DNA from 3 places in the Pseudomonas sp. AC463 genome. Region 2 is predicted to be linked to each of the others. Evidence: predicted binding sites of a transcription regulator. Region 2 holds the regulator's gene; each other region holds the start of a gene.

Region 1 (3,278 bases), on a different contig from region 2:
GATTTCATCCGTGGCCTCACGGGTACGCGACGCCAGGTTACGCACCTCATCCGCAACCACTGCAAAACCACGGCCCTGTTCACCGGCACGGGCGGCTTCGATGGCGGCGTTAAGCGCAAGCAGGTTGGTCTGTTCGGCGATGGAGGTGATCACACCGACGATGCCGCCGATTTCCTGGGAGCGCTGGCCCAGGGTGTTGATCACCGTAGCGGTGCTGTTCAGCGCGGCCGCGATATGTTCCAGCGACGACGACGCCTCTTGCATCGAGGTGCGGCCAATGCGGGTCTGCTGCGCGTTTTCCTGGGCCAGACGCTCGGTGCTGCCCATGTTGTCGGCGATGTTCAGCGAGGTGGCGCTGAACTCCTCCACCGCGCCGGCCATGCTGGTGATCTCGCCGGACTGCTGCTCCATGCCTTCATAGGCACCACCAGACAGCCCGGACAGCGCCTGGGCACGGCTGTTGACCTCTTCGGCCGCCTTGCGGATATGCGACACCATGGTCGACAGCGCTTCGCCCATCTGGTTGAAGCTGCGCGCCAACTGGCCGATTTCGTCATGACTGGACACATTGAGGCGCGCGCTCAAATCACCGGCACCCAAGGCCTCGGCTTGACGCACCAGATCACTCAAAGGCTGCAGTTTGCTGCGCAGCAGCCAGACGGTGGCGCCCACCGCCAGCAGCATGGCCAGCACGCTGCCAATCACCAGGCGAATACCCACCGCCCAGGTAACCGCGCGGATTTCAGCCTTCGGCATGCTCGCGACCACAGCCCAAGGGCCACCGTCGAACGGCACCGAAACGCTGTAGAAGTCTTCGTTTTTGTCGCTCCAGAAGCGACCTTTGCCTGGGTTCTTGGCCAGGTCCAGCATCACGGCAACCGACTGATCCAACGCCTGCACACCGGCCGGCGGCACCAGCCAACGCTTCTGCTCATCCAGCAACGCCAACGAACCGGTCTGGCCGATGCGGAAGCGTTTGAGGTTTTCAAACTGGGCGGCCTGCGCGTCGGTGTAGTCGAAACCGATAAACAGCACGGCGATCACCTTGCCGCTGCTGTCCCGTACGGGGGAGTACTGGGTCATGTAGGAGCGATCGAACAACACCGCGCGGCCGATATACGCCTGGCCGCTGAGCACACGCTGATAAGCCGGGCCCTGGCGATCAAGCACAGTGCCAATGGCGCGGCTGCCGTCCTGTTTGGTCAGGGAGGTGCTGACCCGGATGAAGTCTTCACCGTTGCGCACGAACACCGTGGCTACGCCGCCGGACATCTGCTTGAACTCATCGACTTCGGTGAAGTTATTGTTGAGCACTTCGCTGCCCAGCAGCAGGCTCGGTGTCTGCACCCCGGCCACGGTGACCAGTTGATCAGCCTGCACACTCAAACCGGCGCTGAAGCGCTTTTCAAACAATCCAGTCAGGCGCTGCGTACTCTCGCGCAACGTGCTGTGGAACGTATTGAGTTGGTCGGCGAGCAAACGCGCTTCGCTGGCCAGGTGCTCCTCGCGGGTATCGAGGTTGGCGGAGTCGAGGGAACGCAAGGCGAAAACGGTACTGCCGCTGATGGCGACAGCCAGAATCACAGCTAATGCGAGGCCTAACTGGGAGGCAATCCGGGCGCGAGGTTGAGACATGAGGGCTCCTGGCCGAGGCCAGGATCATCCTGATCTCATAGCGCTGCTCGGCAAATTATCTGGTGGGTAGCGTTGGTGCACGATGGTTCCAACACACCTACTTCGGCGGGCGCGCGCAATACTTGAGCGAAACGTACGGGTATCACGCAAACGATTGCATGAACGGCCTGCAAACACTCAGTCGAGGCGCTCTACCGCCGGTAAAACCATGGCCTGCACTTCGCTCTGGAGAAAATCCGCCAGGCGCCGCAAGCGCTCACCACCGGGACGGGTTTTTGGCCACACCAGGTAATAGTTTTCCCGACTGGCCACCGCCGTCGGCCACGGCAGGCTCAGCCGCCCTTGGGCGACGTCTTCGGCCACCATCAGCAAATCGCCCATGGACACGCCATACCCCCGCGCGGCCGCGATCATGCCCAGTTCGAGGGTATCGAACACCTGCCCGCCCTTGAGCGACACCTGGGATGAGAGCCCCATGCGCTCCAGCCAATTGCGCCAGTCGCGCCGGTCGGGCGTCGGGTGCAGCAACTCGGCGGTGGCCAGGCGCTCGGCGTCCCACGGCCCATCGTCCAGCAGGTTTGGGGCGCCGACCGGGATCAGCAATTCGGGGAACAGATAGCTGGCCTCCCAGTCCGCCGGAAAATGCCCGTAGCTCAGCAGCACGGCGCAGTCGAACGGCTCCTGATTGAAGTCCACTTCATCCACGTTCATCCAGGCGCTGGTCAGTTGCACCTCATTGCCCGGCTGCAATGCGCGGAAACGACTCAGCCGCGCCAACAGCCAGCGCATGGTCAGGGTCGACGGCGCCTTCATGCGCAGGATGTCATCCTCGGCGTTCAGGGTATGGCAGGCCCGCTCCAACGCGGCGAAGCCTTCGCGCACGCCGGGCAACAGCAGGCGCGCAGCCTCGGTGAGTTGCAGGTTACGCCCGCTGCGCTGGAACAGGCGGCAGGCGAAATGCTCTTCGAGGGTGCGGATATGCCGGCTCACCGCACTCTGGGTAATCGACAACTCATCGGCCGCGCGGGTGAACGAGTTATGCCGCGAAGCGGCTTCAAAAGCACGCAGGGCATACAGCGGAGGAAGACGACGGGACATGGGAAAGCTCCGACAGCGCAATTTCGAAACCCTACCAGAATCAACCAGGCATGAGTTTTAATCATGCGAACGATCGCTTTTATCCCTTTGTGCAATGGGCGCAGAGCGCCGAGAATCAACCCTCTTCCAACCCTCTGACTTTTCGAGTGTGATGATCATGCAGCATCCGGCACGTACCGAACTCTGGGCCATTCTGCGGCTGTCGGGGCCGTTGATTGCCTCACAGTTGGCGCACATGCTGATGGTGCTGACCGACACGCTGATGATGGCCCGCCTGAGCCCCGAGGCCCTGGCCGGCGGTGGCCTGGGCGCGGCGAGTTATTCATTTGTGTCGATCTTTTGCATCGGCGTGATTGCCGCCGTGGGCACCTTGGTGGCCATCCGTCACGGCGCCGGCGATATCGAAGGCGCCACCCGCCTGACCCAGGCCGGGCTGTGGCTGGCCTGGTTGATGGCTTTGGCGGCAGCCCTGCTGCTGTGGAACCTCAAGCCGGTGCTGCTGATGTTCGGCCAGACCGAAACCAACGTGCACTCGGCCGGGCAAT
Region 2 (3,278 bases):
GCATCAGTGATCTGCGAGATTTCCTCGGCCTGGGGCATATGCGGATCAATCTGGAAATTGACGATCGCACTGTGCAGCTCGCGTGTGAGCTTGCCCACTTCCTGATACAGGCCGCGGTCACGGGTCTGGTTGAGCTCATGGATCAACTGCACCGCGTCGCCGAACTGGCCTTTTTCAAGGCTTTCGACCAACTGGTGAGCATGCTTTTTCAGGGTCGACTCGAAGTCTCCCTGTGATGATTCTTTATGCTCCATAGCTCCCCCGCGATGGCATTAGCCGTGGATGCGTTCGAAGATTTTTTCGATCTTCTCTTTCAAGGCCAATGCAGTGAATGGCTTGACCACGTAGCCGTTAACCCCAGCTTGGGCGGCTTCGATGATCTGCTCACGCTTGGCTTCGGCGGTCACCATCAGCACAGGCAGGCTGCGCAGCTTTTCGTCAGCGCGCACGTGGCGCAGCAGGTCGATACCGGTCATGCCCGGCATGTTCCAGTCTGTTACCAGAAAGTCGATGCTCCCGCTGTTGAGGATCGGAATCGCCGTAATGCCGTCATCCGCCTCGACCGTGTTAGTGAACCCAAGGTCACGCAACAGGTTTTTTATGATCCGCCGCATCGTTGAGAAGTCATCAACGATGAGGATTTTCATGTTCTTGTCCAATTCGACCTCCAAGCAGTCTTAAACGCGCCCAGCACCTGGACGCGCCATTTCAATCAACAGGCATTACACAAAAAGGACTGCCGGGAGCACCACGGATTGAAGCCGCGAAGGTCTATCACCCTCGCGGCCTCGCTTTGCAGTGCTCCCCAACACTGCCTGTCAGCGCGCTCGCCACTCTCCCAAACGCCCCCGCAAGCGGGCTGCGCACTGGCTATGCAACTGGCTGACCCGCGATTCGCTGACCCCCAGGACCTCACCGATTTCCTTGAGGTTCAGCTCTTCGTCGTAGTACAGCGCCAACACCAGCCGCTCACGCTCCGGCAAATTGGCAATCGCGTCGGCCAAGGCGCCCTGGAAACGTTCATCTTCCAGGTCGCGCGATGGCTCCATATGAGCGCTCGCGCCGTCCTCGTGCAGCCCTTCGTGTTCGCCGTCCTGCAACAGGTCGTCGAAACTGAACAGGCGGCTGCCCAAGGTATCGTTCAAAATCCCGTAGTAATCGTCGAGACTCAATTGGAGTTCGGCCGCAACTTCGTGATCTTTAGCGTCGCGACCGGTTTTTGCTTCAATTGCGCGAATTGCGTCACTGACCATGCGCGTATTGCGGTGTACCGAACGCGGCGCCCAGTCACCTTTACGCACTTCATCGAGCATCGCGCCACGGATGCGGATACCCGCATACGTCTCGAAACTCGCACCCTTGCTCGCGTCGTACTTGGTCGACACTTCGAGCAGGCCGATCATGCCCGCCTGGATCAGGTCTTCGACCTGGACGCTGGCGGGCAGGCGTGCCAGCAAGTGATAGGCGATGCGCTTGACCAGGGGCGCGTAGCGCTCGATCAATTCGCCTTGGCTGTCACGGGCAGACTTCTTGTACGCGTTGTAGCCAGTCGCTGTCATAGCACGGGTCCTGCGCTCGTCTGATGCACCAATCGCTCGACGAAAAACTCCAGATGCCCCCGCGGGTTGGCGGGCAACGGCCAGGTATCGACCTTCTGGGCAATAGCCTTGAACGCCAGAGCGCACTTGGAACGAGGGAACGCTTCGTAGACTGCACGCTGCTTTTGCACAGCCTTGCGCACACACTCGTCGTAGGGCACTGCGCCGACGTATTGTAAGGCGACATCGAGAAAGCGATCCGTGACCTTGGTCAACTTGGCGAACAGGTTGCGACCTTCCTGCGGGCTCTGGGCCATATTGGCCAGCACGCGGAAGCGGTTCATGCCGTAGTCACGGTTGAGCAGTTTGATCAGGGCGTAGGCGTCGGTGATCGAGGTGGGTTCGTCGCACACCACCAGCAACACTTCCTGCGCAGCGCGCACGAAGCTGACCACGGACTCGCCGATCCCGGCGGCGGTGTCGATCACCAGCACGTCGAGGTTGTCGCCGATATCGCTGAACGCCTGGATCAGGCCGGCATGCTGCGCCGGGCTCAGATGCACCATGCTCTGGGTGCCGGAAGCGGCCGGCACGATGCGGATGCCACCGGGGCCCTGCAGCAGCACGTCGCGCAGCTCACAGCGGCCCTCGATCACATCGGCGAGGGTATGTTTGGGCGTCAGTCCCAGCAGAACGTCGACGTTCGCCAGCCCCAGGTCAGCATCCAGCAGCATGACGCGACGGCCAAGCTCTGCCAGGGCCAGGGACAAATTCACTGACACGTTAGTTTTCCCGACGCCACCTTTGCCGCCGGTCACCGCGATCACCTGTACGGGATGCATGCTGCCCATTTTATTTCTTTACCTTGTCTTGCTTAGACGCAGGCTACATGGCTTGGCCGCGTGAATCGCTTGCAGACCATCGATGTAGATACATTTCACGGTGTTCATCCTGCCCTCAACCCACCCGCTTTGCCGGGTTGTGGTAGAGGTCGGCGAACATATCGGCCATCGCTTCCTCGCTAGGCTCTTCTTGCATTTGCACGCTGACTGCACGGCTGACCAACTGATGACGGCGCGGCAGATGCAGATCATCCGGGATCCGCGGGCCGTCGGTCAGGTAGGCGACCGGCAATTCATGACTGATGGCCAGGCTCAGCACCTCGCCCAGGCTCGCGGTTTCATCGAGCTTGGTGAGGATGCAACCGGCCAGGCCGCAGCGTTTGTAACTGTGGTACGCAGCGGTAAGAACCTGTTTCTGGCTGGTGGTTGCAAGCACCAGGTAATTTTTCGATTTGATCCCACGTCCGGCCAGGCTTTCGAGCTGCATGCGCAACGCCGGATCACTGGCTTGCAGGCCGGCGGTGTCGATCAGCACTACGCGTTTGCGCAGCAGCGGGTCGAGGGCGTTGGCCAGGGACTGGCCCGGGTCTACGTGGGTCACCGACACATTCAGGATGCGGCCCAGGGTCTTGAGCTGCTCCTGGGCGCCGATGCGGTAGCTGTCCATGCTCACCAGCGCAATGTTGTGCGCGCCGTACTTGAGCACATACCGCGCCGCCAGCTTGGCCAGGGTGGTGGTCTTGCCCATGCCGGCAGGGCCGACCATGGCGATCACACCGCCCTCTTCCAGCGGCTCGACTTCCGGGGTGACGATCATGCGCGCCAAGTGCGCCAGCAACATGCGCCAGGCCTGGCGGGGTTCTTCGATTTCGGTGGTCAGCGCCAGCAGGTCGCGGGA
Region 3 (3,278 bases), on a different contig from region 2:
CTATTTTCTGGACGCCAAAAACCACAAACCCCCGACTTTCTCTAGTAAAATCAGGGGCTTGCGCTTTCTCAATTTGGCGGTGAAGGAGAAGATTCGAAACCCCATCACTTCAGGCATACGCAGCGTCCGATTCAGCTCGTACGCAATGACTGCTATTGGCCGATGGCTGCCCGTTACAAAGTGCAGTAGTCGGCCAAAAGCGGAAGTTCGGTTTATAGGAACTGCCTGGTGTTGCGACGATTGCATCAATTAGGCTACTCAACCGGTCATTGAGTGGCTAGTCTGAAGCTAGCCATCAGCGCCCCCAAAAAGCCTTTGTCACACAACAAATCGGTTAACTAACTGATTCAGGTTCACCGCTAGCTTTGACATCTCACCACACGCACTCGCTGTTTGGGCGGCTCCAGCAGCACTCTGTGTTGCAAGTTCACGAATGCTGACCAGGTTTCGATCAACTTCCCTAGCGACGTGAGATTGCTCTTCAGAGGCTGTCGCGATCATTAGGTTGCGTTCGTTAATTTGAATAATGCCCGTTGATATTTGATCCAGTGAGGTACTGGCCTCTTGGGCAACACCAAGAGATTCGGTGGCCAGGTCTCTGCTTGTATTCATCGCCTTCACGGCTAGGTCAGAATCACTCTGAATAGCAGCAATCATCTGCTCAATTTCCTGAGTCGACACTTGGGTGCGGTGGGCTAATGCCCTTACTTCATCAGCGACCACTGCAAATCCACGACCTTGCTCGCCAGCTCGCGCGGCCTCGATAGCGGCGTTTAACGCCAACAGGTTGGTTTGCTCTGCAATTGCCCGAATCACCTCGACAACTTTAGTGATGCTTTGGGCACGATCTGACAACCCTTGAATCTGTTGGCTTGTGTTTTCGACGTTACCGTTCAGCTTTTGAATTGACTTTAACGTCTGAGCCACCCGCGCCAAACCTACCTCAGTGTAACCCTGGGTACGCTTTGACTCTTCGGAAGCTGACTCCGCGTTGCGAGCGACCTCATCAACTGCCGCACTCATTTCTGTGACCGCTGTTGCAGCCTGATTGACTTCATCGTTCTGGGAAACAAGGCCCCGGCTTGACTCTTCAGTAACCACTGTCATCTCCTCCGAAGCTGAGGCCAACTGGGTGGAAGAATCGGATATCTGCATAATTGTGGCACGCAGGTTTGCCTGCATCTGCGCCAGAGCTTTCAACAGTCTCCCAGCCTCATCAGTACCACTGACCAATATCTCCTTGGAGAGATCACTAGCCGCGATACGCTCTGCCACAGACAGGGCATCGTTAATCGGAGAGGTAATACTTTTCGTGAGCACAAAAGCCAATCCTGCCGTCAAAATGACCACGCCCGTTATAAGTCCGATAACAAGCCAAAAACCATGGCTATAGAGATCGGTCGCGGTTTGCCCTGCCTGCGCTGCGCCTTCGTTGTTAAAGTTGGTCAAGTCTTTAATTTGCTGCTCCATTGTATTCGTGAGCGGGCGAATGCCTGTACTCACCAGATTGACCGCTGTGGCGATCTCACCTTGCCTCATCAAAGGTTCGAGAATATCTAGTTGTTTGGAATATGCATCGGCGCTGTTTTTTACCGGTGTGTAAAACGAGCGCTCTTTATCACTCGCTATCAGAGGATCATAGTTTGCCACCGCATCGGTGAAAGCCTTGCGATAGCCGGCGAAGCTTTCAATGTTCTTTTGAATGGACTGAGGATCGGCAATGGCTCGCTGGGTTTCGAGCCTCAGGCGAAGTGTCGCTTTGTCCATCAAAGCCGTTTGTCGGATACTGGCCATCCAATTGAGCTCAACGTCTTTTTCGGCATCCCTAAGCTTGCCCATTTGCAGGACTGCGAATACGCCGAGTACAAAAACAAGAACTATGATTGAAGCGAAAAACAGGGCAGCTCGTGGAGCTAAATTGAGGTTTCTGACGCGCATACGACGTTCCTGCTTTCCAATGATTGTTGAGATGCTCAAAAGGCTATCGACCCAAAGCTGAAAACTTGAAGCAAGTCGTCGAAAGGTGAAGTGAATGGTCCCTAGTTTCCTAGACACCTATGAGCAGCTGCTTTTGGCCGGTTTCTACCTATGCTGGCGGCGGGAGGGATACCGTCGCTACACGACCCAAAGCTGACGGTGGACTTAGGCAGAGATCGGCCAGCAGCTGCCAGCCGCATGCGTCTTGAAAAGTAGCGGCGCTTCACTCCTTCCACATTTAATTATCTTCGCTGTGCATCTAGTGAATGGGTTGATCCGTATGTGCTCTTGAGGGCTCGAGTGCGATGAGTATCCGAGATTATCAAGCGATGCAGTGCGATGAGTGGTTAGGCATTTCATGATCCGAACCGTCATCTCTGCCAAGGACAGCTACGATCATGATACGACCACAGTTAGGTACTGCCATGAACGCCAAGGATGACGCTCATTTTTTGGACCGCCTATTGCGCGGAGAACAAGACGCATATCGTGATTTGGTGTGCACGCATCAGGGAGCCATGAAGGCCATAGCTTATGGAATCGTGGGGCGGCACCATGCAGATGACGTAGTGCAAGAGGCATGGCTTGCGATTGTGAAAGGCATAGGCAAATTTCAGAGACGATCTAGCTTAAGAACCTGGATGATGGCCGTCACGTCCAATACGGCGAAGTGCCGATATAAAGCTCGGCGAAGTGAGTCGAATTGTATTCCATGTACCTCGTGGATTGAGGGAGGAGGCGTTTTAGTCGTAGGTGATTATTCCTACACTCCTTCCGTGATATCGCATGAAGATAGCCCTGAAGCACTTCTGAGCGAATCCGAGCTATATGCTCGCATCAACATTGCTCTCGAGACTCTACCGGAATTGCAGAGAAGCGTATTGATATTGAGGGAGCGCTCTGGGTTGGATCTAAACGAAATTTCTACGCTTCTTGGGATATCGCTGACTAACGTAAGAGTGCTATTGCACCGAGCTCGTTTAAAGGTTTTTTCTGCAATAGCGAAGTACCAGTCCGCTCTTGATATGTGAGCATTAGGGTTTGTCTGAAAAGTCAGCCCGCAAGCATTTCTCGATACAGGCCAGTGTAACCATGGCTTTGAAGCTGCTCGCCAGTTTTTCGTATCGCGTACAGAGCCGACGTTTTTCTTTGAGCCAACTGAACAGCCGTTCGATCACGTTGCGCTTTTTATATTGTGGCCTGTCGAACAGTCGAGGCAGGCCTGGTCGAGGCTTGCGATGCATCTTGCGCAAGGGAATGATCGGCTGCATGCCGTAGCGGTCACAGTACTGACGCAGTAT

Evidence for each region. The regulator FliA, encoded in region 2, starts transcription of late flagellar genes. The targets are predictions, from matches to a motif close to CTAAAGTTTNNNNNNNNNNNGCCGNTAA.
Region 1: AC0IYH_RS09735 (methyl-accepting chemotaxis protein) is a predicted target of FliA. The motif match lies at 1,735-1,762, and genes of this name have one in related genera.
Region 3: AC0IYH_RS01390 (methyl-accepting chemotaxis protein) is a predicted target of FliA. The motif match lies at 1,982-2,009, and genes of this name have one in related genera.

The regions. Positions count from the first base shown of each region.
Region 1 covers NZ_CEEDDZ010000006.1:221,457-224,734, reverse strand. The annotation lists gene AC0IYH_RS09735 (methyl-accepting chemotaxis protein) at 1-1,635, opposite strand, end outside; gene AC0IYH_RS09730 (LysR substrate-binding domain-containing protein) at 1,813-2,733, opposite strand; gene AC0IYH_RS09725 (NorM family multidrug efflux MATE transporter) at 2,885-3,278, shown strand, end outside.
Region 2 covers NZ_CEEDDZ010000031.1:47,529-50,806, forward strand. The annotation lists gene AC0IYH_RS27565 (protein phosphatase CheZ) at 1-254, opposite strand, end outside; gene AC0IYH_RS27570 (chemotaxis response regulator CheY) at 273-647, opposite strand; gene fliA (RNA polymerase sigma factor FliA) at 819-1,559, opposite strand; gene fleN (flagellar synthesis regulator FleN) at 1,556-2,389, opposite strand; gene flhF (flagellar biosynthesis protein FlhF) at 2,496-3,278, opposite strand, start outside.
Region 3 covers NZ_CEEDDZ010000001.1:290,215-293,492, reverse strand. The annotation lists gene AC0IYH_RS01390 (methyl-accepting chemotaxis protein) at 319-1,938, opposite strand; gene AC0IYH_RS01385 (RNA polymerase sigma factor) at 2,403-3,008, shown strand; one part of gene AC0IYH_RS01380 (IS5 family transposase) at 3,012-3,278, opposite strand, start outside.